3 regions of the Rhizobium sp. IBUN genome follow, and region 2 is predicted to be linked to each of the others. Evidence: riboswitches for the same ligand, from Rfam matches in the RefSeq annotation. Region 2 holds a riboswitch; each other region holds the start of a gene.

Region 1 (7,846 bases), on a different contig from region 2:
GAGAGCCCGCGGCAACCGCAAACGCAACGCCAGTGAAAGCGCCCTGCAGCCCGCCGAAGCGGTGTGGCGTGATCTCAATCTCACCAGCCGCGAGACCGCGATCGTCGATCTTGTCCTTCAGGGGTACTCCTCCGAGTCGATTGGCTTGAAACTCAACATCTCGACAGGGACCGTGAAGGTTCATCGGCGCAACGTCTACCGCAAGCTCGGCATATCGTCGCAAACACAGCTCCTCTCGCTGTACCTCAAGAATCTGTCGTGACACACGCTTGACAGTCTCGAAGCCCGGATGCCCTATTGCCGCAACGCGAAAGGGCCAGCGATGAGCGACGATCAAACCCCGACCGACAGCAAGCTCACAAGATCGAAGCGCCGTTGGGCCGAGGAAGGAAAATTCCTCACCGGCCGCATCAGTCGCCCGGAAACCGAGCGCCTGCCGCCGGGTCAGCACCTCGTCAAGGATTGGCCGGTCCTTGATCTCGGCCAGCACCCGATCATCCCACCCGACACATGGCGCCTGGAAGTCCGTGGACTGGTCGAAACTCCCCTTGACCTTACCTGGACCGCTTTCCAGGCGCTCGAGCAGAGCACCAAAGTCACCGACATTCATTGCGTGACGACGTGGTCACGCTACGACAACAAGTGGAAGGGTGTTTCGACCCGCGAGCTGCTCGATCAGGCAATGCCGAAGCCGGAAGCTCACTACGTCATGCTGACGAGTTATGATGGCTATACGACAAACTTGCCGCTCTCCGACTTCGCCGCGGAAGATGCCATCCTCGCAACCTCCTGGGAAGGGGTACCGCTGACGCGCGATCACGGCGGCCCCATGCGGCTCGTCGTTCCGCATCTCTATTTCTGGAAGAGCGCCAAGTGGCTGCGCCGTATCGAGCTGCTACCGGCCGATGCAGCAGGCTTCTGGGAAAAGAACGGCTATCACATGTACGGCGACCCCTGGCGCGAACAACGCTACTCGGGTGATTGAAACCAGGCGCCGCGGGCGCCTGCAGCCTGAACCCGCTTAACGTGCAGAACGCGCACCTAGAAATTCGCTTCAAAATAGATGTAGCGAGCGATATATTTTTCATATTAATGCCTTACGACGATTCAGCCGTGGTCGGCTGTTGAAAGCTGTACCCATTTTGGGTTGTCGTAGTGCAACGATTCCAGATATCGCGCATGGATTGATGAACAAGGACACTTCATTTCATACTGTCACGCAGAAACTGCTGGACGCATGGTTGCATACCACGCCGCAACTGCCGGCCGCTCCAGAGGACATCTATCGCGACGTCCTCGAGCTCCTGACGATCCGGATGAGGATGACGCTCGTCGTTCTCAACGGCGACGATCCGTTGCAATGGCATCTGAAGGTCGTGCGCACTTCTACCGTTAGTTCGCGTATCCTGAACATCAACAAGCTCTTTGCCGATCAGCGCATCGGCGAATTCAAGGATCGGGGCTACATGGAGACGGCCGTCATCCCGCGTTATCGCGAGGTGATCGCCACGCAGAAGCCGTCGATGGAACTGGTCAAGACACGGGTGCTTGGCGTCAACATCGGATACGAACGGCTGATCCTTCCGCAAAAGACAACGGCACAGCATCCAGCCTGGCTTCTGGCGGTCTCGAACGGCCGCTTCATGTTCAACCCGCCGCAGCAGCGAGCACGCATGGATGCGACCGATGAAGCCGTGATGCAGCTCCTGACGGAAGGCGCGACGGCCAAGGAGATCGCCGCTGACCTCGGCATTTCACACCGCACGGTCGAGCACCGCCTGGAGCGCATGAAGGAGCGCTACGGAGCGAAGAACACTGTCCATCTCGCGGCCATGCTGATTGCGACGCACCTCGACCGCGATATCGAGAAGAGCTAGAGCCGCTCAGGGTTAAATTAAGGACGGTCTGCCGGAGCAGGTTTCGTCAGGGCGCGATCCACCGAAGCAGCCGCCGTCCACAATATGCCGCAGCCAGCAACACCGCCGCGAAGCCGGTAACCGTCACCATGCTGCCGGGATGCAAGGGAACATTCCTCCATACCGGGCGAACGACATCCGCAGTGTTGAACGCCTCACCGCTGAACTCGCAGGTGATCAGCGCCAGACCGCGCAACACCATGCCGGCATCGATCGCAGAGACGATGGCCTCCGCCTCTTCCGCCTCGGCGCCCATGTTGCGCATCGACAGCAGCACGGCCTTCGTTGCCGCGAGGTAGGCGTGCGAGCATTCATTGAATGGACTGGCCTCGTCGGTCACCCCGCCCGGCATCTTGCCCCAGAGACAATAGGCATGCTGGATCTGCGCATAGTTCAGCACGCGTCGGAACGGCTCGTTCGTGTCCGTGGCACGCGCCGCGAGATCAATGATCCGATCGCGATACTCCGCCATCATGACCATTTCGCCATGTGAGATCTCGGCGATCGCGATGCCGCTTTGGGAACCGCTGCTCCGCTGGTGCGCGTCGGCCGCGACGGACCAAAGCTGCAGGACAGCGATCATGGCTACAAGAAAAATGGGCCGCCGACTGGTCATCTCTGAGGACAGGCTCCAGATTGCTCCGGAGCCTTCTCCGATCAATGGAAGACCGACGCGCGAGCGCTGAGCCTGGGTGCGGCACCGAGCTTGCGCTCGGCCAGAGCACCAAAGGCCAGGCCAAGAACGCCCCATAGGATGGCGTGCATCCCGATCGTGGTCGTACGGAAACGCCAGAGAACCATAGCCGAATAATTCTCCGGAACCTCGTTGATCGGCGGCAGCAGATACTGCACGAGGCCGATGAAACCGACATAGGCCAGACCTGCCGCGATTGCCGCATTCCACACACCGAACCGCGGCGTGAGGCGGCGTGCAAGCGCAATTGCCGCTACAAGCGCAGCGATCGAAACGACGATCATCAGGAAAAACAGTTCGGTCCTGACGCCAATGGTGTCGGGATTGCCGACTGCCGGCGGATTGGCCGGATATTTTATGTTGGGTACGATCACGATAGCGACAAACGCCGCAACGGCGATGAGGGCAGAGGTCCCGCGGGCGCTCAGATTGCTGAACCGCCCCTGGATAAAGGCGAATACGAGGGCAAACAGGCCGCCGACAGCAATGCTGTAGGCCATTACACCGGTCAAGAGGCCAAGGCCCGCCTGCGTGGCGCGGCTGACGATTTCAGGCTCAGCAGTTTCACCCGCCGCCTGGGCGGCCGCCTCCTCGAACGCGATCGCCTGGTCGACAAGCGGCTCGCCGAACGTATGCGCAAAGGCGAAAACGAGGACGCCAGCGATCATCCCCGCGAGCATGCCGCGAAGCAAAAGATTTCCAACCATGTCCGGAACTCCCTTAGTGGCAGGGGAAGCCGAGGAGATGCCGGCCGTCATGCACGAACTCGTGCACGTACATACCGTTGAAAAGCGCCATCGCGCCCTCTTCAGTACCGACGAAATAGATGGCGATGAGCATCAGCAGACCGCCGAAGATGGCCCAAGGCAAAAGCTCGCCAACCGGAATCGGAGCCGGTGCGGCGTCGGGCGCAAAAGTAGTGTCAGACATGTATTCCTCCTGGAATGACGCGTTCAGTCGAGAATCGTTGCGTGGCAGGGTCTGACTTCCAGTCCGAGGTATCCTCGTCCTGATCACAGTGGCGCGACCGCACCGGAATTTCACCGGTTTCCAAACCCACAACATCACCGTTATATCTGGCGCTTCGAACCTGTCAACGAAACTTCATGCAGCGGCGGGCCACGCTCCCCGATATCCGGAGATAACGAACGTGATGACGCGCCTTACCTGGATCTGCCACGGCCCGACGGCCGCCAACCGCGAGGCGCGCTTCCCGCAGGACGAACCGCTGGATGAAAAGGCAATCATTGCCACACGGGCAATCACCCCACGCCTGCGGCACGCCGGCAGCGTCTTCGCCAGCCCGACGCTGCGCGCGCGGCAGACGGCCGGCGCGCTTGGCTTGCAGCCGGAAGTTTCCGAGGCGCTCGCCGATTGCGATTTTGGCCGCTGGGCGGGCCGTTCGATCGCCGAGATCCAGCAAGCGGAACCCGAGAACCTTGCCGCCTGGATGGCGCAACCGGAGGAAGCCCCGCATGGTGGCGAGGCGATCGCTGCCGTGTGCATGCGTGTAAACGGCTGGATGCGCGAGCACTTGCAGTCCGGCGGTAACATCATCGCCATTACCCATGCGACGGTCATCCGAGCAGCCATCATCGGCACGCTGAATGCCCCCCTGTCATCATTCTGGATTACCGATATCGAACCGCTCGCCGTCGCTCACATGACCAGCAACGGAAGCCGCTGGTCCCTGCGCTTCGAAGGACAAACCACCTAATTTTCAGGGCGATAATTTAGTCCAGCCTTACGCAAGCAATCGATGCAATAGTTTCTCGACCCGACACCGTCGGGCTGTCAATCCTTGCCCCAAGGAGGACTTTGCATGCCCTATGATTGGAGCGGCGCGCGGATGCGACGCACGCGTCTGCTACGTATGACTGGCGCCGGGATGCTTCTCCTGCTCGTCATCAGCGTCACCCTTCTAACCAGACTTTGAGAACAACAGGCGAGCGACCAAGCGCTCGCCTCGTTTTTCACCGCGGCTTTCGAGCCAGTTCACACGCTATGATAGCGATTTGACAACAAGAAATCGCCCTTTGATTTGAACAAACGCTTCAGACTTCCATGATACATCAGCGCCCGGGTGGAGATGGAGTAAAGCATGCCGGTATTCTTCCAGAGCAGGGCCGGGAGGCAATGCTTGTTGGTCATGGCGTTGGGGGTAACGCTATGGCTCGTCGGTGCAATCCTGGAACTGGATAACTGTGTGGTCGCCTTCGTCGGCGCCTACGAAAGCTATGGTGCAGACAAGCTCGTCCTCGCCCTTGGCATCGGCGGGGCGATGAGCTTCGTCTATTCGATCCTGCGCATTGTCGATTTGCGCAAGGAGATGGAGCTGCGGGCCACCGCTCAGGCCAAGGCCGACTGGACAGCAACCCACGACCACCTCACCAAACTTCCCAACCGCTATGCGTTCGAACGGAAAGTCCTGCCGCGAAGGACGAAGACCGACGTCGAAGGTGACGAGTGGGAGCAGAACGTTACAATCTTCTCGATAGACCTCGATGGCTTCAAGAAGGTCAATGACCTTGTCGGCCACAATGGCGGCGACGCCCTTCTGATCGAGGTGGCAAAACGGATCTGCGCAATCGGAAACGCGGACTGCGTCTATCGCTTCGGCGGCGACGAGTTCGTCGTCGTTGCGCTTGGCCTCTCCTCCCGCCATGAAGAACGCTTCGCGCGTTTGCTCATTCAAGCCGTAACACGGCCCATTCACATCAACGGGTTCGCGGTCGAAGTCGGCGCCAGCGTCGGCTACGATCGCTGGGAGCAGGGTCAAGAGCCGCTCGAGGACGCGGCCCACCGAGCCGACCTCGCCATGTACGAGGCGAAGTCACGCGGCCCCAACCACCACATGGTGTTCGAAGCCTCGATGCAGGACAAGGTGGCAAAGCGCGCGACGCTGGAATCCAAGCTGCGCGTCGCAATTCAGCAAAAGGTCATCCGCCCCTTCTATCAACCGTTGATCGATCTCAAGAGAGGCACGGTCTGCGGCTTCGAAGCGCTCGCTCGCTGGACGGACGAAGAAGGCGTCGCCATTCCGCCGCCGGAGTTCATCGGCATTGCCGAAGAGACCGGGCTGATCACCGAGCTTTTCGAAGACCTTCTGGCGCAGGCCTGCAGAGACGCCCTGGCCTGGGACGACCACGTTACCCTCTCCTTCAATGTCTCTCCGGTGCAGATGGAGGACAAGCTGCTGGCCTCGCGCATCTTCAAGGTGTTGTCGGCAAATGGTCTTCCGCCAAGTCGTCTGGAGATCGAGATCACCGAAAATGCCCTGATCCAGGATCCGGCGGTTGCCGCAATCATCCTGGATGAACTCCACGATGCAGGCGTTCAGATCGCGCTTGACGATTTCGGCACCGGCTACTCCAGCCTCGCCCAGCTCGCCCGCTATCGCTTCGACAAGATCAAGATCGACAAGAGCTTCATCGCAACGTATCGCGATGATGAGCGTCAGGAAAAAATCATCCGCGCCATGCTTGGGCTCGGGCGCAGCCTCAACATACAGACCACCGCCGAGGGCATTGAAGAGCATCGCCAACTCGGCCACCTGCTTCAACTCGGCTGCGATGTCGGACAGGGCTATCTCTTCGGCAAGGCGATGCCCGCCGAAGAAACGCGCTCGTTCGCCCTTGACCGTCACGAGACATTGGCCAACGGATAAGCGCTCCGCACTCCTCTCCAGTAGTCCTCTACATCAGAAATTCGTAATGGACCCGTTCAGGCAGGGCCACGTTCGCGATCACCGATCGGACCTAGCCCGACCGGTGCGCAAGGCGAGTGGACCTTGTCATAGGGGAGGGATTTATCGCGTATTTTCGTATCGCTGCCGCCTCGGCGGCCTTCATTTGTCTTGCAGGGGCGGCGTCGCCCCCCGATCTTATGAGCGGGCGGCCGGCGGCCGCGGTTGTACCGGCAGCACCAGTTTTCACCTGGAACAGCTTCGACGCCAGTTCTCAGGGCGGACAGCCGGAGCCGGTCTCGACTACAACATCTTCGGGCGCGTGGAATATCGCTACAACGACTACGGCAGCAAAGTCCTGCTGGGCATAGACACCGATTTCAATCAGAACGTTGTTACCGTCGGCGTTGGCTTCAGATTTTGAGACTGCTCAACGATGAAATGACCAAGCCCAGACATACGCCGGGCTTTGCTTCTCTGAACTGAGGCTGGTCGCCGTGTAAGATAAGCCTTAGTGGTGGTTTCCACCACCCTGGTTTCCACCACCCTGGTTACCGCCGCCTTCGTTACCGCCGCCCTGGTTACCGCCACCTTGGTTGCGCAGCACTCAGCCGATAGGATGTTTTCGATGCGGACCTTGGCAGCTTTCGCGGCGTTCACGCTTGTTTTCACGCGTTTTCTGGTGAGAGCTATGCAGGATCCACCCTGCGCGCATCACGCGCCATTGGAGCGCCGATAGGCTTCCCCTTCGGCTTGCACGCGCTATACTTGGCTTTGCCATGGCAACGGCGGCCACGAGATGACCGACGACAAGGCTATGCCTTTTCTTCAAAAGGTGAACCGGCAGGTCAACGCTGGCGTCACGCCAGCGACGGACGCACAGACATCGGGGAAATCCGAATACTGGTCGCTTCCCATCAACAACAAAGGCGACTGCGAAGACTATGCCCTACTGAAGCTGAAAACCTTGCTGGGCGCCGGCTTTGCGTCGAACAAACTGGCGCTTTCGGTTGTCATCGATCGCCGCGGCAACAACCATGTCGTTCTGCTGGCCCGACTGAGATCCGGCGACTATGTCCTCGACAATCTTGCAGGCAAAGTAAAACCCTGGGCAAGCACGGGATACACTTTCCTGGCGAGCCAGAACTTCAACGACAGAAGCGCCTGGCAAGTAACGCTGGCCGGCCCGAGAGCGGACCAATATTCCGGAACGTAGAGCGCTGCGAGCAATTCTCAGCTTGCCGGCCGGCCGCGCGCCTTCGCGACGATGCAAGGGCTAGTGGACGGACGGGTCCTCTTCCTCCAGAAATGTTCGGATCCCCTCGCGTGCGATCGTCGCCAGGAACTCGTCAAAGGCCTCGCGATCGGTCGCGAAGGGCTCTTCCCATTCGATGAGATCCTCGTGCTGGGTCACCACTTCCATTTTCCAGTCGCCATTCGTGCCCGCCGGACGGAAGATGTCGACGAGCACGGTCACGCCATCATCGGTAAACTCACCGGCAAGTTCGGAATGTTCCAGTTTCGGCTTCTTCGCCATTCTCAAATCCGATC
Region 2 (7,846 bases):
GCGCCGACGTATTCCTTGGCTTGTCTGCCGCCGGCGTGCTGAAGCCGGAACTGCTGGCGCAGATGGCCGAAAACCCGCTGATCATGGCGCTCGCCAATCCGACGCCGGAGATCATGCCCGATCTCGCCCGCGCTGCCCGCCCCGATGCAATGATCTGCACCGGTCGCTCCGACTTCCCGAACCAGGTGAACAATGTTCTTTGCTTCCCCTACATCTTCCGGGGTGCTTTGGATTGCGGCGCGGTCACCATCAACGAAGAAATGAAGATGGCTGCCGTGCGCGCCATCGCCGCACTTGCGCGCGAGGAGCCGTCCGACGTCGCCGCCCGCGCCTATTCGGGCGAAACGCCGGTCTTCGGCCCGAACTACCTGATCCCTTCGCCCTTCGACCCGCGCCTGATCCTGCGGATCGCCCCGGCGGTCGCGAAGGCTGCCGCCGAAAGCGGTGTCGCCCTGCGTCCGATCACCGATTTCGACGCCTATCTCGACCAGCTCAACCGTTTCGTCTTCCGTTCCGGCTTCATCATGAAACCGATCTTTGCTGCGGCGAAGAATGCCGAGCGCAAGAGGGTCATCTTCTCGGAGGGTGAGGATGAACGTGTGCTGCGCGCCGCGCAGGTGCTGCTGGAAGAAGGCATTGCCGAACCGATCCTGATCGGCCGCCCGCAGGTCATCGAAACGCGCCTCCAGCGCTACGGCCTGCGCATCCGCCCGCTTTCGGATTTCGACGTCATCAACCCGGAAGACGATCCGCGCTTCCGCGAATATGTCGATCTCTACTTCTCGCTGGTCGGGCGTCGCGGCGTCATTCCGGAGGCCGCCCGCACGATCGTTCGTACCAACACGACCGTCATCGGCGCGCTGGCGCTGAAGCGCGGCGAAGCCGACGCGCTGATCTGCGGCCTAGAAGGCCGTTACGAGAAGCATCTGCGCGACGTTCGCCAGATCATCGGCAAGCGGCATGACGTCTGCGACTTCTCGGCACTCAGCCTGCTGATCTCGCAGCGCGGAGCCACGTTCTTCACGGACACCTACGTCACCTTCAATCCGACTGCGGAAGAAATCGCCGAGTCCGCGGTTCTCGCCGCCGAGGAAATCAAGCGCTTCGGCATTACGCCGCGCGTGGCCCTCGTTTCCCACTCGAATTTCGGCTCGCGTGAATCCGAGAGCGCGACGAAGATGCGTGCTGCTCTCAAGCTCGTTCGCGAAGCAGCCCCGGAGCTTGAAGTCGACGGCGAGATGCATGGCGAGAGCGCGATCTCCGACGCCCTGCGCAAGCGCGTCATGCCCGACACGACCCTGCATGACGAAGCGAACCTGCTGGTCTTCCCGAACCTGGATTCGGCGAACATCACCCTCGGCGTCGTGAAATCGATGATCGACGGCTTGCATGTAGGGCCGATCCTGCTGGGCGCTGCGCTGCCGGCGCACATCCTGGCGCCCTCGGTGACCTCCCGCGGTGTCGTCAACATGGCTGCCCTCGCCGTCGTCGAGGCTTCACAGCCGGCGTGATTTGCGGCCGATCGAGAAAATGCGCTAAGATTCCGACTGCAGCCTGTTAAGACAAACGGGCTAGCAATGGAGGCGCGGCAGGACGCCGCGCCTTACGACCTGCTCACCGATGGGACGATGCCTTGAACCGCTGGATTCTGTCATTCGCAGCCGCACTTGTGTTGATCGGCCCGGCCCACGCCCAGGTGCCGGCGATCTGCGGAGACCTGCGTGCCCGCCTTGCCGATCTGCCGCAAATCATCGGCAGCACGCCCGAGGTGCGCAAATTCGCCAGCGCCATCGCCGAACAGAACTTTGAGCTTCGCAAGGTCCGCAGCGATCTCCGTCAGAACGGCTGCACAAGCGGCAGCATGGTCGTGATCGGCGACGATGACGGCTATTGCGGGGAGCTTGAGCGCGCGGAGAGCAAAATGGTCGACAACATCCGTTATCTGCAGCAGCGGCGCGACGAGCTGCGTGGCCAAAGCGAGGATGTCCGCACGCGAAACGAGCTTCTTGCGGCGCTCGATGACAATGGCTGCAACGAGGAACAGTGGCCCGCCGACAGCGGCGATGGATATGCACCGCCTCCAAGCATTGAAGATCAGGCGCTGCGAAACGACACCTTCGTACCGCCGGGTGGCGATCCCGGCCAACGCCGCTACGGTCTCCCCGGCATGTCGACGCCCTCTCATCTCAATACCGTCTGTGTGCGCACCTGCGACGGTGGCTTTTTTCCGTTAAGCTCGAATGCAACCTCGCAGGACTTCGCCCGCGATGCCGACACCTGCTCGAAGATGTGTCCCGGCATCGACACCGAGCTCTTTTATCATGACGTCTCCAGCACTGAGACTTCACAGATGATATCGGCGGCAACGGGCGCTCCTTACAGCGCGATGCCGAACGCTTTCGCCTACAAGAACCGCAAACCCGGCGAAAAATCATCCTGCAGCTGCGACCTCAACGCCTACTATGAACGGATGCGAAAAAGCCAATCGATCAGCGAACCGCCGCAACAAGGATCGATCACTACGATCGAAACCAAGAAGCCCGAGCCAGCGAGCAAGGTCGCCGCCCCGGCTGCACCGCAGCCTCAGGTGCCGGACAGGCCATATGATCCGGCGACCAACAAGGTGCGCCAGATCGGTCCGCAGTTCTTGGCCGGCGACCAAGGCACAATCGACCTCAAGCATCCGGCAAAGCCGGGCCCTCAGCCGCGGCAGCAATAGCCGCCCTCAGTCCGCTGGATTGTCCCAGCGATCCGTAAACACCAGTTCCTCCAGCAGCAATCGCTGGCGCCATCCTTTGACGGCGAGTTCCGGCTGGTCATAGAGCCGGTCGACATAGCCGACGCAGAGCCAGGCAACGATCTCGACCCGATCAGGAACACCGAGGATGTCCTTGATGTCGGACTCGTGAAAGATGCTCACCCAGCCGACCCCCACGCCTTCGGCTCGGGCGGCGAGCCACAGATTCTGCACGGCACAGACCGTGGAGTAGGAATCCATTCGCCGATTGTGCGTCCTGCCAAGAACGACATCGCCGCAGCGATGCGGATCGCAGGTCACGCAGATGCTGAGCGGTGCGGTGCGGATGCCCTCAAGCTTCAGTGACCGGTAGAGCTGTTGCCGCCCGCCTTCAAACATCTCGCCCGCCTCGCGGTTGGCGCGATCGAAGGCCTGCCACGCGGCCTCCTTCACCTTGTCATCGCGCACCAGGATGAAATTCCAGGGCTGCATGAACCCAACGGACGGCGCGTGATGTGCGGCCGTCAGAAGCCTTTTGACGACATCGTCCGGTATGGCATCCGGGAGAAACTCGGAACGCACGTCGCGTCGCGTCGAAATCGCCCTGTAGACGGCGTCGCGTTCCTCAGTCGAAAAGGCTGCGGCTCCCGACAGGGAGCCTGAATGGTCTGGTCGCATCGTCAATCCCCAACAACACAACCGCCCGCCGTCCACGCGGGTCAGTCTATGATGTCGGGCCGGTCTTCTGACTTGGCGTCATCCGACTGCCGCGCCTTCCCGGTACTGGACCAGTGGCTCTTTGCGGCAGCCGTCAGCCTTACAGCGTTGGGCACGTTTCGGTCTTTCACCGAATTCCCGATTCTCCCGCCTGCGGCGGGCACCCGACGGACGCGTCTATGCCTATAAACCCTGGCCGACGCAATCCCTTAATCCGAGACGGGAAAGTAGCGCACGTAGGCGAACTCATCACCTGACGGCGACCAGTTGGGCACGTTGATCGTTCCCTGCCCGCCGAAGAGATCGAAGAGCGTCGTCAGGTTTCCGCCATCCATGTCCATCAGCCGCAGGCGAACATCGAGATCGCGTGGATGGTCGAACACATCAGGATCGTAAGAAAGGATCAGAACCTTGTCGTTGTTGGGCGACGGATGGGCAAACCAGTTCCCATAGTTGTCACTGGTGACCTGCTCGAGACCGGTCCCATCGGGATGGATTCGCCAGATTTGCATGAGGCCGGTGCGGCTAGAATTGAAGTAGATCCATTGACCGTCGGCGGAATAGTCCGGCCCGTCATTGCGTCCCTCGCCGTGGGTCAGCCGCTTTTCTTCGCCGCCGTCAACGGAGATCGTGTAGATATCGAACAAATCGTTGCGGATGCCACAATAGGCGAGTTGCTTCCCGTCGGGCGACCAGCCGTGCCAATAGGATGGCCGATTTTGCGTCACCAGCCGCGGCGTACCACCTTCGGCCGGCAGCACATAAATCGTCGACTTCCCGAACTCGGTTTTGTCGGAGATGACGATCTGGCGGCCATCGGGCGAAATACCGTGGTCGTTGTTGCAGGTCGTCGCAAAGCCGGTATCGACCTTGCCGACCTTGCTCGAACCATCAAGTGCGAGACGGTAGAGGAGTCCGTCGCCGTTCAACAGTAGATAGGTCCCATCCGGCGAAAAGTTCGGCGCCTCAACGAGTTGCGTGGTTTGCCAGACGACGCGCGCCTCGCCTGTCCTGATGTTGTAGATCTCAACGGAACTGCGCAATCTGAATCCTCCTGAGCATCGAATCCGCCAGACCTACGACGGCTCGCCACTCAGCACAAGCAAATGCGCCTGACCGAGAATCTGCTCTGGAGGTAGCTCCTGCGTGATGGGCGTTTTATCCACCGATCACAAATGCGGGAAACCTAGCGGTTCATCTAGCGTTCATGACGAAGATGTGACAGTTCGACGAAGCTTTTATGACGTCGGAGTTTTCCAGTTGATCGCGTTGGTAATGAGGTCTGCAGCGGCAGCGCGTTTTGCGTCGCTTTCCACCGATTTCGGGGGAAGCGCTCGGTCGCCCGCGCTACGCACCGCACTCAGCGTTGCTTTTTGTGCCCTGCTTGCGCTCCTTGCCACCGCCACTGTCGAGATCATTGCCCGCGATGGGTTGGCCGACGTCCGCGAATTCCTGACATCGCCTGTGCGTCCGGGGATGACGACGGTTGTGATGTTGACTGTCCTGATGCTGTCGCTCGATGCAGTCCTGGGCCGGCGGTTCATTTCGGCGCTGATCGTTCTTCCGCTTGTGATCGTCCCCGCCATCGTATCCAACCAGAAGCAGCACTACCTTTCGGACCCGCTTTATCCATCGGACGTCCTTTTCGGGCGGCAGATCATGGAACTGCTCCCTGTGATGGTGCGCGACCGCCCCTGGACGGCCGTTGCAATGCTTGTCGGCATTGTCCTTTCCGCTACCGCGATTGTCATCTTCTGGCGCTTCGCCTGGCGCAACTTCCCGAAGCTCCCAAGGGCCTCTCGCGTCCGCCGGCTTTGCGTCGGCCTGCCCGTTATCGCGGCTTTCGGGTCCTTGATGGACTATTCCCAGTATTCCTTCATCCGTGACCGCCTGCAGGTGGTTCCGATGATGTGGGACCAGAAGGAAAACTACCGGAGCAACGGCTTCATCCTCGCCTTCATCTTCAACATTCCGATGGCAGACGTGGCAGCGCCTGTCGGCTTCGGTACAGAGGCGCTCGACGCCATCCCCGGCCGCAACTACGGCTACCTCAGCGGACCACGCGAAAAGCCTGACGTGATCATGCTGATGAGCGAGTCATTCTGGGATCCGACCCGCCTGAAGACGCTGAGCCTGTCGCCAGATCCTATGCCGACGATCCGTGCAGAGCAGTCCGGCTATGTCTTCTCGCCGGAGTTTGGCGGCATGACCGCCAATGTCGAATTCGAGGCGCTGACAGGTTTCTCCAACGCCTTCCTGCCATACGGCAGCATTCCCTACCAGCAATACATCCGTCGTGATGTTCCCTCGCTCGCCACGTTCTTCCGTGGCGAAGGTTACGCGGCGCGGTCGCTGCATCCGTTCAGCGGCTGGTTCTGGAATCGCAACGAGGTTTACAAGGACTTCGGCTTCGAGCAGTTCCGCTCCGAAGAAACCCTGCCTCCCATGGAAAAGCGAGGCATCTTCGCTTCGGACGAGTCGCTTATGAAGGAGATCATGAACGAGGCTGACGGCATGGATCGCCCGTTCTTCTTCTTTGGTGTCACCTTGCAGGGACATGGCCCCTACGAACCGAACCGTTACGCCCACAACACTATCGACATCAAGGGCAACCTGAACGATGCCGACCGCGCCACCCTTGGCACCTATACGCAGGGTGTCAAGGAAGCCGACGACAGCCTCAAGATGCTGATGGATTGGGCAGAAAAGCGCGACCGCGAAACGATCATCGTGCTGTGGGGCGACCACCTGCCCCCGCTCGGCAATGTCTACATGGCGACCGGCTACATGCCGGACCAGGTTGCCACCCGCAAGGCATCAGTGAGCGTCATGAAGCAGGAACACGAGACCCCGCTCGTCATCTGGTCGAACAAGAAGGGCAGCAAGAAGGATGTCGGCACCATCAGCCCCTCATTGCTTCCGTACCACCTCCTGAAGTTCGCCGGCTTCGAGCATCCCTACTACACGGGCTTCCTTGGCCGCGTGCAGAAGAAGTACAGCGTCATCGACCGGTATCAGCTCATCGCCCGCGACAACGCGGCATCTCCCGATTGGGTCCTGAAGCCGAAGAACCTCGATCCCCTCGTCCGGGACTATCGATACCTCCAGCATGACATCATGTTCGGCAAGGCTCAGACGCTCGAGCGGTTCTTCCCGCAGCATGCCTGGCTCTATGCGCAAGGCACATAGAAAAGCGGCACAAGCCCGCATTGCAATTTGAAAACATTACGGAATACTGGCGCCCGAGCGATCTAGCATTCGGAGTCGGCCATGCATAACCTATCGGACCTCATCCACCATCACTTCGACAAGCCGGCCGACGAACTCGGCGAGATCGAAAGGCGCGTTCTCGCGAAGGCGCACGAGCGCAAGATAATCTCGACCGATATCAATGCCGCTCTTCAAGCCGAATCTTCCTCCGGCCAGCGCTTGGCAGATACGATTGCGCGTGTTGGCGGCTCGTGGAGCTTTATTATTGCTTTCCTGCTCTTCCTGGTCTTCTGGTGCGTTGTAAACACCATTGTATTGCTGACGCGCGCCTTCGATCCCTATCCGTTCATTTTCCTCAATCTCGTGCTTTCGATGCTGGCGGCGATCCAGGCTCCGATCATCATGATGTCGCAAAACCGCCAGGCGGAGCGCGATCGGTTCGAGGCGGCAAAAGACTATGAGGTCAATCTCAAAGCAGAACTGGAAGTTCTATCCCTCCATCAGAAGATTGACATGCGCGTGCTCACCGAAATTGCAGCATTGCGCGAAGACATCGAGCGTTTGAACCAGCGTCTGCCCAGTTGATCGAAGGATCCGGGATCGCTTGAATTTAACTATAACAATCGATTAACGATCCGCTAACCAAGTCCCGCATTGAAACACCGACGCAAATGTTGGAGGAGCAACGGGAACCAATCCGATCCGACAATACGATACGATGCTCACTGGCCGACTGCATACACGCGACGAAATCCTTCATCACCCTCTGTTTCTGTCGATCGAACGCCAGATCGCGCTCCACCTTATCGGAATTCACAAGCGAGCTCCTCGCCTTGCCCGCCTCGCCGCCTCGCACCAAAAGTGGCTGCTGACGCAAACGCTCTTTGCCATGCACGCCGGACGGGACCGAGACAACCCGCTTTCGGGACTCACGGCCGGCCGCATGATGCAGGCCGCCAAGGAGTTCGATCTCGCCAGCAAGAATACGGCTGCCTCGTTCCTTGCCGAACTCATCGCCTATAAGTTCCTGCGGGATGCTGCCGATGAAACGCCCGACCGGCGCCTGCGTCGCCTCGAGACGACCGAGGCGAGCGAGGAGGCCATGGCCTCCTGGTTCCAGGGCCATATGGCCTGCCTCGATCAACTCGACGGCGGCAATCGCGCAAGCCTGACCGCTGACAC
Region 3 (7,846 bases), on a different contig from region 2:
CCCGTAGCTCTCGGCACGCGTCAGCGGCGGCGTCAGATGATCGATGATCACGGCGCCGGCGCGACGCTTGGCTTGCGTCCCCTCGCCGGGATCGTTGACGATGAAGGGATAAAGATGCGGCATGGGGCCGAGGACAGCTTCGGGGTAGCATTCCACTGACAAAGCCAGCGCCTTGCCCGGCAGCCATTCCAGATTGCCGTGCTTGCCCATGTGAATAACGGCGTGGGCACCGAATTCGTGGCGAAGGAAAGCGTAAAAGGCAAGATAGCCATGCGGTGGCACGAGATCCGGGGAATGGTAGCTTTCCTTTGGATCGACGTTGTAGCCGCGCGCCGGCTGGATGCCGACCAGCAGCTCACCAAGACGCATGAACGGCAGCGCAAAAGCGCCCTCCACGACATAGGGATCGGCCTCGGGTGCGCCCCAACGCCCACAGATTTCATCCTGAATCTTTTTGGGAAGACTTCCGAAGAAAGCCTTGTATCGACTCACTGAAAGCGATTCGCGAACAAGCTTCCCATCCTGTCCTGAACTTGTCGGCCCTTCCATCAGGCGTCGTATCAGCGCATCGCCATCATCGGGAATATCCGCGACTGGATAGCCGGCGCCACCCATTGCCTTCAGCACCTCGACGGTGCCGGCGGGCGTGTCCAACCCGACCCCGTTACCGAGTCTGCCATCGCGGTTCGGATAGTTCGCCATGACAAGAGCGATGTGTCTCTTGCCGACGGGTGTCGTCCGCAGATTGGCCCAGTTGGCTGCAAGCCGCGCTGTATAGCGCATCCGCTCGATATCCGGCTCGCTGCTGACAATATTGGCCTCGACGCGCGCGTCGTAGCGCAATGCCGACTTGAACGAAACCGCTCGGGCAAGCACCCGTCCGTCAACCTCCGGCAGCGCAACATTCATTCCAAGGTCGCGTGCGGAGAGCCCCTGCGAGGACGCGGCCCAAGCTTGGCGCGACGACGCCGAAAAGATCGCCTGAAGCACCACCGCGTCGTTCGCCTCGAGCACGGTCTGCTCGCGATCCGCACCAGGCGCAGACACGGCAAAGCCTGTCGTATTGATCACCACCTCGGGCTTGATGGCGTTAAAAACACTTTCGAGAATGCCCTTCGAGACAGGATCCTTGAGGCTGTAAGCAAACACCGGCAGCGGCCGGATGCCTTCAGCCAGCAGCGTATCGATCAAGGCTTCGACAGGCTTGGTCTCTCCGCTTTGCACGAGCGCGCGATAGAAGCTGACCGCGACCACAGGCGTTTGTGACACTCCCTGTACGAAGCGCACCCGTTCGTCGCACGCCGACCTCCACTCTTCGACGCCGACGACGCCCTTGCCCGGCCACCAGATCCCAGCCTTCATCAGCGGCGATGCCGCCTCCGGCTTTTCAGTTCCCGAGAGCATCGCACCGGCATAGTCCAGAAACGCCCGCGAATTGGCATCGCCGCCTTCGATGAGATAGGCCCAAAGGGCGTTCAGGTCTTCAAGCGGTACATTCGAAAATGGTGTCAACCCCGCATCGGACTTCGAATCTCCGGGCAGCACGGCGATGAACGCGCCAGATCGAGCTGCCGCCGTATGGAGGGCCTCCAGCGCATAGTGGAAGTAGCTGGCGCCACCCAGCGCCCTCACGACGATCAGCTTGGAGTGGCGGGCCGTCCGCTCGATATAGGCATCGACCGACATTGGATGCTTCAGGCTCATCAGGCTTGCCAGCCGCAGCGAGAAGCCGGCCGACGGTTCGTCATAAGCGGCGGCTATCGCGGCAAGCTCGGTATCGGCAGCCGACAGGAACAGGACATCGCCGGGCGATTGACCGAGATCGATCGCCTCCTCGGCGTCACTGATTGTTCCCTGCTGTGCCAGAAGCAGATGCATCGGTCTTGCCTTATGCCAGCGCTTCGATCGCCTTGCGCACCGCCGCTTCGTCCATCTCGTGCAAGCCGATGACGACAAGACGGGTGCCGCGTGCTTCGCCCGGCGCCCAGGCGCGATCGAAATAGTGGTCGATCCGGCTGCCGACCGCCTGCAACTGCAGGCGCATCGGCTTGCCGGGAACATCGATGAAGCCCTTGAGCCGCAGCACGTCATGTTCGCCGATGATGCCCCTCAGCGCATCCACGAAGGCTGCCGGATCGGCAACAGGACCAAGCTCGACCACGAAGCTGTCGAACTCGTCATGATCGTGCGGCACGCCGTCCTCGTGTTCGAGTTCATGGTGGGACTTGCGATTGACCACATCGTCTTCCGTACCGACGCCGAGCCCGAGCAGCACGCTTGCCGGAACCTCGCCATTGCGCGCCTCGATCATGACAGGCTTGCGAGCGATACGGGAAGCAACCTCATCGCGCACGCGACCAAGGCCGGCGGTGTCGAGAAGGTCGGTCTTGTTGAGTACGATCATATCGGCGCAGGTCAGCTGGTCCTCGAAAAGCTCCTCGATCGGGCTCTCATGGTCGAGCGACTCGTCTTCGACCCGACGAGCCTCGACGGCATCGTGATCGTCCGCGAAGCGGCCCGCGGCAACGGCGGCGCTGTCGACAACGGTAACGACGCCATCGACGGTGACCTGCGTGCGGATATCAGGCCAGTTGAACGCCGCAACGAGCGGCTGCGGCAGCGCGAGACCGGATGTTTCAATAACGATATGGTCGGGGCGCTGTTCGCGCTCCAGAAGCTTGGTCATCGTCGGAATGAAGTCGTCGGCAACCGTGCAGCAGATGCAGCCATTGGTGAGCTCGATGATGTCATTCTCGGTGCAGTTCTCTGCGCCGCAGCCCTTGAGCACGTCGCCGTCGACGCCGAGATCGCCGAATTCGTTGATGATAAGCGCGATCTTCTTACCGTTGGCATTGGAGAGCAGATTGCGGATCATCGTCGTCTTGCCGGCGCCGAGGAAACCCGTGATCACGGTCGCCGGAATTTTCTGCTGGTTCATGAAATTCAACCCTTCATCTTCAACGGCAGTCCAGCCGCGATAAAATACACATCCACGGCCTCGGCCGCGATCATTTGATGCAGACGGCCGGCATGGTCCCGAAACTCCCGCGCCATGCGGTTTTCCGGCACGATACCGAGACCGACCTCATTGGAAACGATGACGAGACGGGCTTGTGCCGTCGGCAGATACGCCACAAGCGAGGCAAATTCCGCCCCTATGTCGCGGTCTTCCATCATCAGATTGGTGATCCAAAGCGTCAGGCAATCCACCAAAACTGCCCGCTTCTCGCCATCGATCGCCCGCAGGCAGCCGACAAGATCCAGCGGCTCTTCATGGGTATGCCAGAGATCGCCGCGATCGGCTTTGTGCTTGTCGATCCGGGCGCGCATCTCGTCGTCCCAAGCCCGACCCGTCGCCACGTAATGGTGCTCCAGGCCGCTCGAGACGACCAGTTGCTCGGCAAAACGCGATTTGCCCGAGCGCGCGCCGCCCAGGATGAAAGTCGCGCCTGATGATATCGGGCTCATGGAAAACGCTGACCGATCTTCGGAAGCCTTCCGCGAGAGACCGGAACGACTGCGGAGCGCAGCCGGCAAATCTGTCTTTCAGCCATGACAACCTCCGTGCTGGCAGCGGGCATCACCCAGGAATGGGCTTTTCGCCCGGCACAGTTGGCAGGTCTCCTGGCTCGCGGGTCTTGGCCGCGATCGGGGCAAACCGGAAACCGGTCGCCCCAGATCGTGCCAGCGGATCTTCCTCGCCTTCCCGGCTGCATTTCATGAAAAGGCGGACGATTCGTAGACGTAAGAGGCGTCCTGCCCCGGTTGATCATGATGCACTGCCAGTGACTTTTCCGTCGCCACTTTCGCACAGCCCGCCTGCACCCTTGCAGGCTGTCAGCCACGCGAAACCAACGCCGGACGGAAAACCCTGACCGCTCTACAGTCGCGGGGTCGGCTATGATGACGGTGCCCGAATTGGGTCCACCGCTTCACATTCCCTTTTCATCCGCACCGATTCAACCGGTCCGGAACCATCCGTTATGGCGTCATCGTTAGGCAAGGCCACTCCTGAAGTCAATCAAAAGCCGTCGCTCCTAAGATTGCCGTCATCGCCGCGAAACGCTGTCAAGTCGACCTACTCTACAAGATTTATCGTCTTTTATCAGTGGCTTACGTCATAAATAATTATTGTCCGCGCCGGTCTTTTGCCGCAATTGCATCGCAAGCGGGTCGCGCCACTGATTTGCACCTCCCTTCCTCGCACTTGAACGCGCCTGCGCCCGCCTAGTTTTCCTGCCATGCTCCTCAAAATCGATATTCGCCGCTTCGGTCCGTTTCATACCCTTCTCGATATCGGGCGGATGCGCGCCCTGCTGCGCCGCAGCGAGATGGGGATGGTCATCGCCGGCGCGATCGTCGGTGTCATATCGGGTTTGGCGGTGACCGGTATGGGTCTCATTTCCCGCGAAATGCACAGCCTGATCTTCGGAATCAGCGACGTCGAGAGACTGAGTTCGTCGCAGATCGACAACAAGCTGCTGTTGCTGACGGCGCCGGTCTGCGGCGGCATTCTCCTGGGTCTGTTGCTGTTCGTGCTTGCCAAGACCCGCAAGAAGCCGATGGTGGACCCGATCGAGGCGAACGCACTGCATGGCGGTCGGCTATCTCTCACCGATAGCATTCTGGTCGCAGTCCAAAATCTTATTTCTAATGGTTTCGGGGCCTCCGTCGGCCTGGAAGCCGGCTACACGCAACTGGCGGCCGGACTGGCCTCGAAGCTCGGGCTGAAGCTGCAGCTTCGCCGCTCGGACCTGCGCGTTCTCGTTGGGTGCGGCGCAGCGGGTGCGATTGCCGCTGCCTTCAATGCCCCGCTGACCGGCGCATTCTACGCCTTCGAGCTCATCATCGGCTCGTACACCATCGTCTCGCTAACGCCGGTTGTGGTTTCTGCGCTGGTTTCGACGCTGGTGGCTCGGCTGCTCGGTGGCAGCGATTTCCTGATCGACGTTGGCGAATTCGGTACGGTCATGCCGGCTGATTACGTCCCGGCTCTCCTGCTCGGCGCATTCTGTGCGGGTGTCGGTATCATGATCATGCAGGGCGTTGCCTGGATCGAGGAATTGGCTCGCCGGAGTTCGATCGCGACGCCGCTGCGCCCTGCCCTTGGCGGCATCGTCGTTGGCCTCCTCGCGCTGATCACACCGCAGGTGCTGTCGGCAGGACATGGCGCGCTCCACCTCAACCTCGGGCGCGACGTCGCGATTCCGGTGCTCGTGGGCCTGTTCCTCCTGAAAGCCTTCGCCTCCGCGATCTCGATCGGTTCGGGCTTCAGAGGCGGTCTGTTCTTCGCGTCGCTGTTCATGGGCGCGCTGGTAGGCAAGTTCTTCGCCTATTCCGCCCCCTACTTCGCTCACGCTACGCTGACACCGGTCATCTACGCGGTCGTCGGCATGAGTTCGCTTGCGGTCGCCGTCATCGGCGGGCCGCTGACGATGACGTTCCTTGCTCTCGAAATTACCGGCGACTTTCCGATCACGGCGCTTGTGCTGGCGTCGGTCATCACCTCCTCGCTCGTCGTCCGCAGCACCTTCGGCTACTCCTTCGCAACATGGCGCTTCCACCTGCGCGGCGAGAGCATTCGCAGCGCGCACGATGTCGGCTGGATCCGCAACCTAACGGTTGACCGGCTGATGCGCGCCGATGTGAAGACCGCCAATGCCGCTCTCTCGATCGATGAGTTCAAGGAACGCTTCCCCATCGGCTCGGCGCAGCGGGTCGTCCTGGTCGATGGTACCGGCAAGTACAGCGGCCTCGTGCTCGTTCCGGAGATTTACGCGAACCTGACCGATACCGACGAAACCGGCAAGGATCTCAGCGAATTTGTCCGCTACAAGAACGATTTCCTGCAGCCGCAGATGAACGCCAAGCAGGCAGCCGCCATCTTCGACAAGACCGAAAGCGAAGCGCTCGCCGTCGTCAACAATCTGATTGAGCGCAAGGTTGTCGGTCAGTTGAGCGAGGCGCATACGCTGCGCCGTTACAGCGAAGAACTCGATCGCCGCCGCCGCGAAATATCCGGCGAGATCTAGCCGAGAAGTTCGTCCAGCCAGCGCCGGTCAAGACAGGCTTCCAGCTCGGCCGCAACGTCGTCCAGGGCTTTCTCGACGCCGGCACGATAGTCATTCGTGTCGCCCGAAAGGCCAAAGCTGCGCAGCAAGCGAGAACGGTAGATGTCGCTGGCGAACAGCCCATGCAGATAGGTTCCCGCAATCCGGCCGTCTGCCGATACCGCGCCATCCGGCCTGCCATCGACGATCGCGAACGGCCGGCCACAGTCTTCGCCGGAGGTGATACCGAGATGGATCTGGTAGCCGGAAAGCGGGGACCCGTCCTCCACTGCTGTCGCAACACTTTTGCGGACGGTCTTTTCAGGCGCCATCTCCGTCTCGACGTCAAGCAGCCCGAGGCCCGCCATATCCACCGCATGTCCCTCGATGCCCAGGGGATCATGGACCTTGCGCCCGAGCATCTGATAGCCGCCGCAAATCCCGATCACCCGACCACCCCGCTTCACATGGGCCAGTATGTCGGCATCCCAACCCTGCGCACGCATATCAGCCAGGTCTGATATCGTTGATTTCGAACCGGGCAAGATCACCAGCCGCGCGTCCGCAGGCAGCCGCTCGCCCGCGCGGACGAAAACCAAATCGACATCCGGCTCCGCCTTCAAGGGGTCGAGATCGTCGAAATTTGCGATGCGGGTAAAGACCGGCACGGCGACCTTGAGTGCCCCCGTGCCGCCGCGTGCGAGGCGTTCCAACGCCACCGCGTCCTCGGCCGGCAGACGCGAAGCGTGCTTGAGCCACGGCACGACACCGAAGCATGGCCATCCGGTGAAGCGGCGCACCGCATCGATACCCGTATCAAAGAGCGAGACGTCGCCACGGAACTTGTTGATGAGGTAGCCGGATATCATTGCCCGGTCGCCCTCGGAGAGGATCGTATGCGTCCCAACCAGCGAGGCGATCACGCCCCCGCGGTCAATATCGCCGACAAGCACGACAGGCACACCGGCACGGGTGGCAAATCCCATATTGGCGATATCGCCGGCCCTGAGATTGATTTCGGCGGGCGAACCTGCGCCTTCCACGATCACAAGATCCGCTCCGGCCGAAACGGCCGAAAAGCTCTGTATTACGTAGTCGAGGAGCGCTGGCTTGAGTTTCTGATAGTCCCGTCCCTTGGCCTGCCCCCAGACCTTGCCCTGAACGATGATCTGGCTGCCGTATTCGGATTGCGGTTTGAGCAATACAGGATTCATGTGCACCGAGGACGGCACACGCGCGGCAAGCGACTGCAGCCATTGCGCCCGGCCGATCTCGCCGCCGTCGTCGGCGACCGCGGCATTGTTCGACATGTTCTGCGGTTTGAAGGGACGGACCGAAAGGCCACGATTGGCAGCAAGACGGCAAAGCCCCGCGACAAGAACGGTCTTGCCGACATCGGAGCCGGTCCCTTGCAGCATGATGGCCTTGGTCATTGTCACGGAACTCCGGAGAACCCGACCCCGGCCTACAACGGCCTCTCTGCCGTGGTCAATCGCAAGCGCCGAAAATGCGAAGGCCACGTCACCCGCTTAGGGTAGCGCGGCCTGCCGAAATACGCTGGCGCATTCGCCCATACACGGCGAAGCTCACGTTCTCCGGGACGCATTACCTGATCCGGAGAAGCGGCGGTGTCCCCCGCCACGGAAGAACAGATAGCGCCACATTGTTACCGGACGGTTAGCAACTCCCTAAGCAAAGATGAATTTCGGCATTTTCCGGCTTTGGGACGCTCGTGGTAACCTTTTGGTGGGGCTGGCAATACGTTTTCAAATCAGACGCTTAGACTTCACGCCTCA

What was found. Region 2 has a riboswitch for cobalamin ahead of bluB (5,6-dimethylbenzimidazole synthase). Riboswitches for the same ligand answer to the same signal wherever they lie in the genome.
Region 1: linked by a shared signal. The riboswitch ahead of RHIBUN_RS0132265 (CbtB domain-containing protein) and the one ahead of bluB (5,6-dimethylbenzimidazole synthase) in region 2 are both predicted to bind cobalamin.
Region 3: linked by a shared signal. The riboswitch ahead of cobU (bifunctional adenosylcobinamide kinase/adenosylcobinamide-phosphate guanylyltransferase) and the one ahead of bluB (5,6-dimethylbenzimidazole synthase) in region 2 are both predicted to bind cobalamin.

What each region holds. Positions count from the first base shown of each region.
Region 1 covers NZ_AZNV01000079.1:398-8,243, reverse strand. Annotated here, with positions in the region: gene RHIBUN_RS0132290 (LuxR C-terminal-related transcriptional regulator) at 1-262, shown strand, start outside; gene RHIBUN_RS0132285 (sulfite oxidase-like oxidoreductase) at 323-985, shown strand; gene RHIBUN_RS0132280 (helix-turn-helix transcriptional regulator) at 1,188-1,877, shown strand; gene RHIBUN_RS0132275 (hypothetical protein) at 1,924-2,532, opposite strand; gene RHIBUN_RS0132270 (CbtA family protein) at 2,574-3,317, opposite strand; gene RHIBUN_RS0132265 (CbtB domain-containing protein) at 3,331-3,540, opposite strand; cobalamin riboswitch at 3,566-3,712, opposite strand; gene RHIBUN_RS0132260 (histidine phosphatase family protein) at 3,764-4,327, shown strand; gene RHIBUN_RS0132245 (EAL domain-containing protein) at 4,712-6,277, shown strand; partial or broken gene RHIBUN_RS36665 (porin family protein) at 6,567-6,719, shown strand; partial or broken gene RHIBUN_RS34590 (transglutaminase-like cysteine peptidase) at 7,001-7,511, shown strand; gene RHIBUN_RS0132230 (hypothetical protein) at 7,572-7,832, opposite strand.
Region 2 covers NZ_AZNV01000035.1:803-8,648, reverse strand. Annotated here, with positions in the region: gene RHIBUN_RS0125015 (NADP-dependent malic enzyme) at 1-1,511, shown strand, start outside; gene RHIBUN_RS0125010 (DUF2865 domain-containing protein) at 1,634-2,719, shown strand; gene bluB (5,6-dimethylbenzimidazole synthase) at 2,726-3,415, opposite strand; cobalamin riboswitch at 3,455-3,637, opposite strand; gene RHIBUN_RS0125000 (TolB family protein) at 3,664-4,497, opposite strand; gene RHIBUN_RS0124995 (LTA synthase family protein) at 4,715-6,643, shown strand; gene RHIBUN_RS0124990 (DUF1003 domain-containing protein) at 6,725-7,249, shown strand; gene RHIBUN_RS0124985 (hypothetical protein) at 7,383-7,846, shown strand, end outside.
Region 3 covers NZ_AZNV01000020.1:54,600-62,445, forward strand. Annotated here, with positions in the region: gene cobN (cobaltochelatase subunit CobN) at 1-1,878, opposite strand, end outside; gene cobW (cobalamin biosynthesis protein CobW) at 1,889-2,938, opposite strand; gene cobU (bifunctional adenosylcobinamide kinase/adenosylcobinamide-phosphate guanylyltransferase) at 2,944-3,468, opposite strand; cobalamin riboswitch at 3,597-3,994, opposite strand; gene RHIBUN_RS0118650 (chloride channel protein) at 4,242-6,032, shown strand; gene RHIBUN_RS0118655 (cobyric acid synthase) at 6,029-7,483, opposite strand.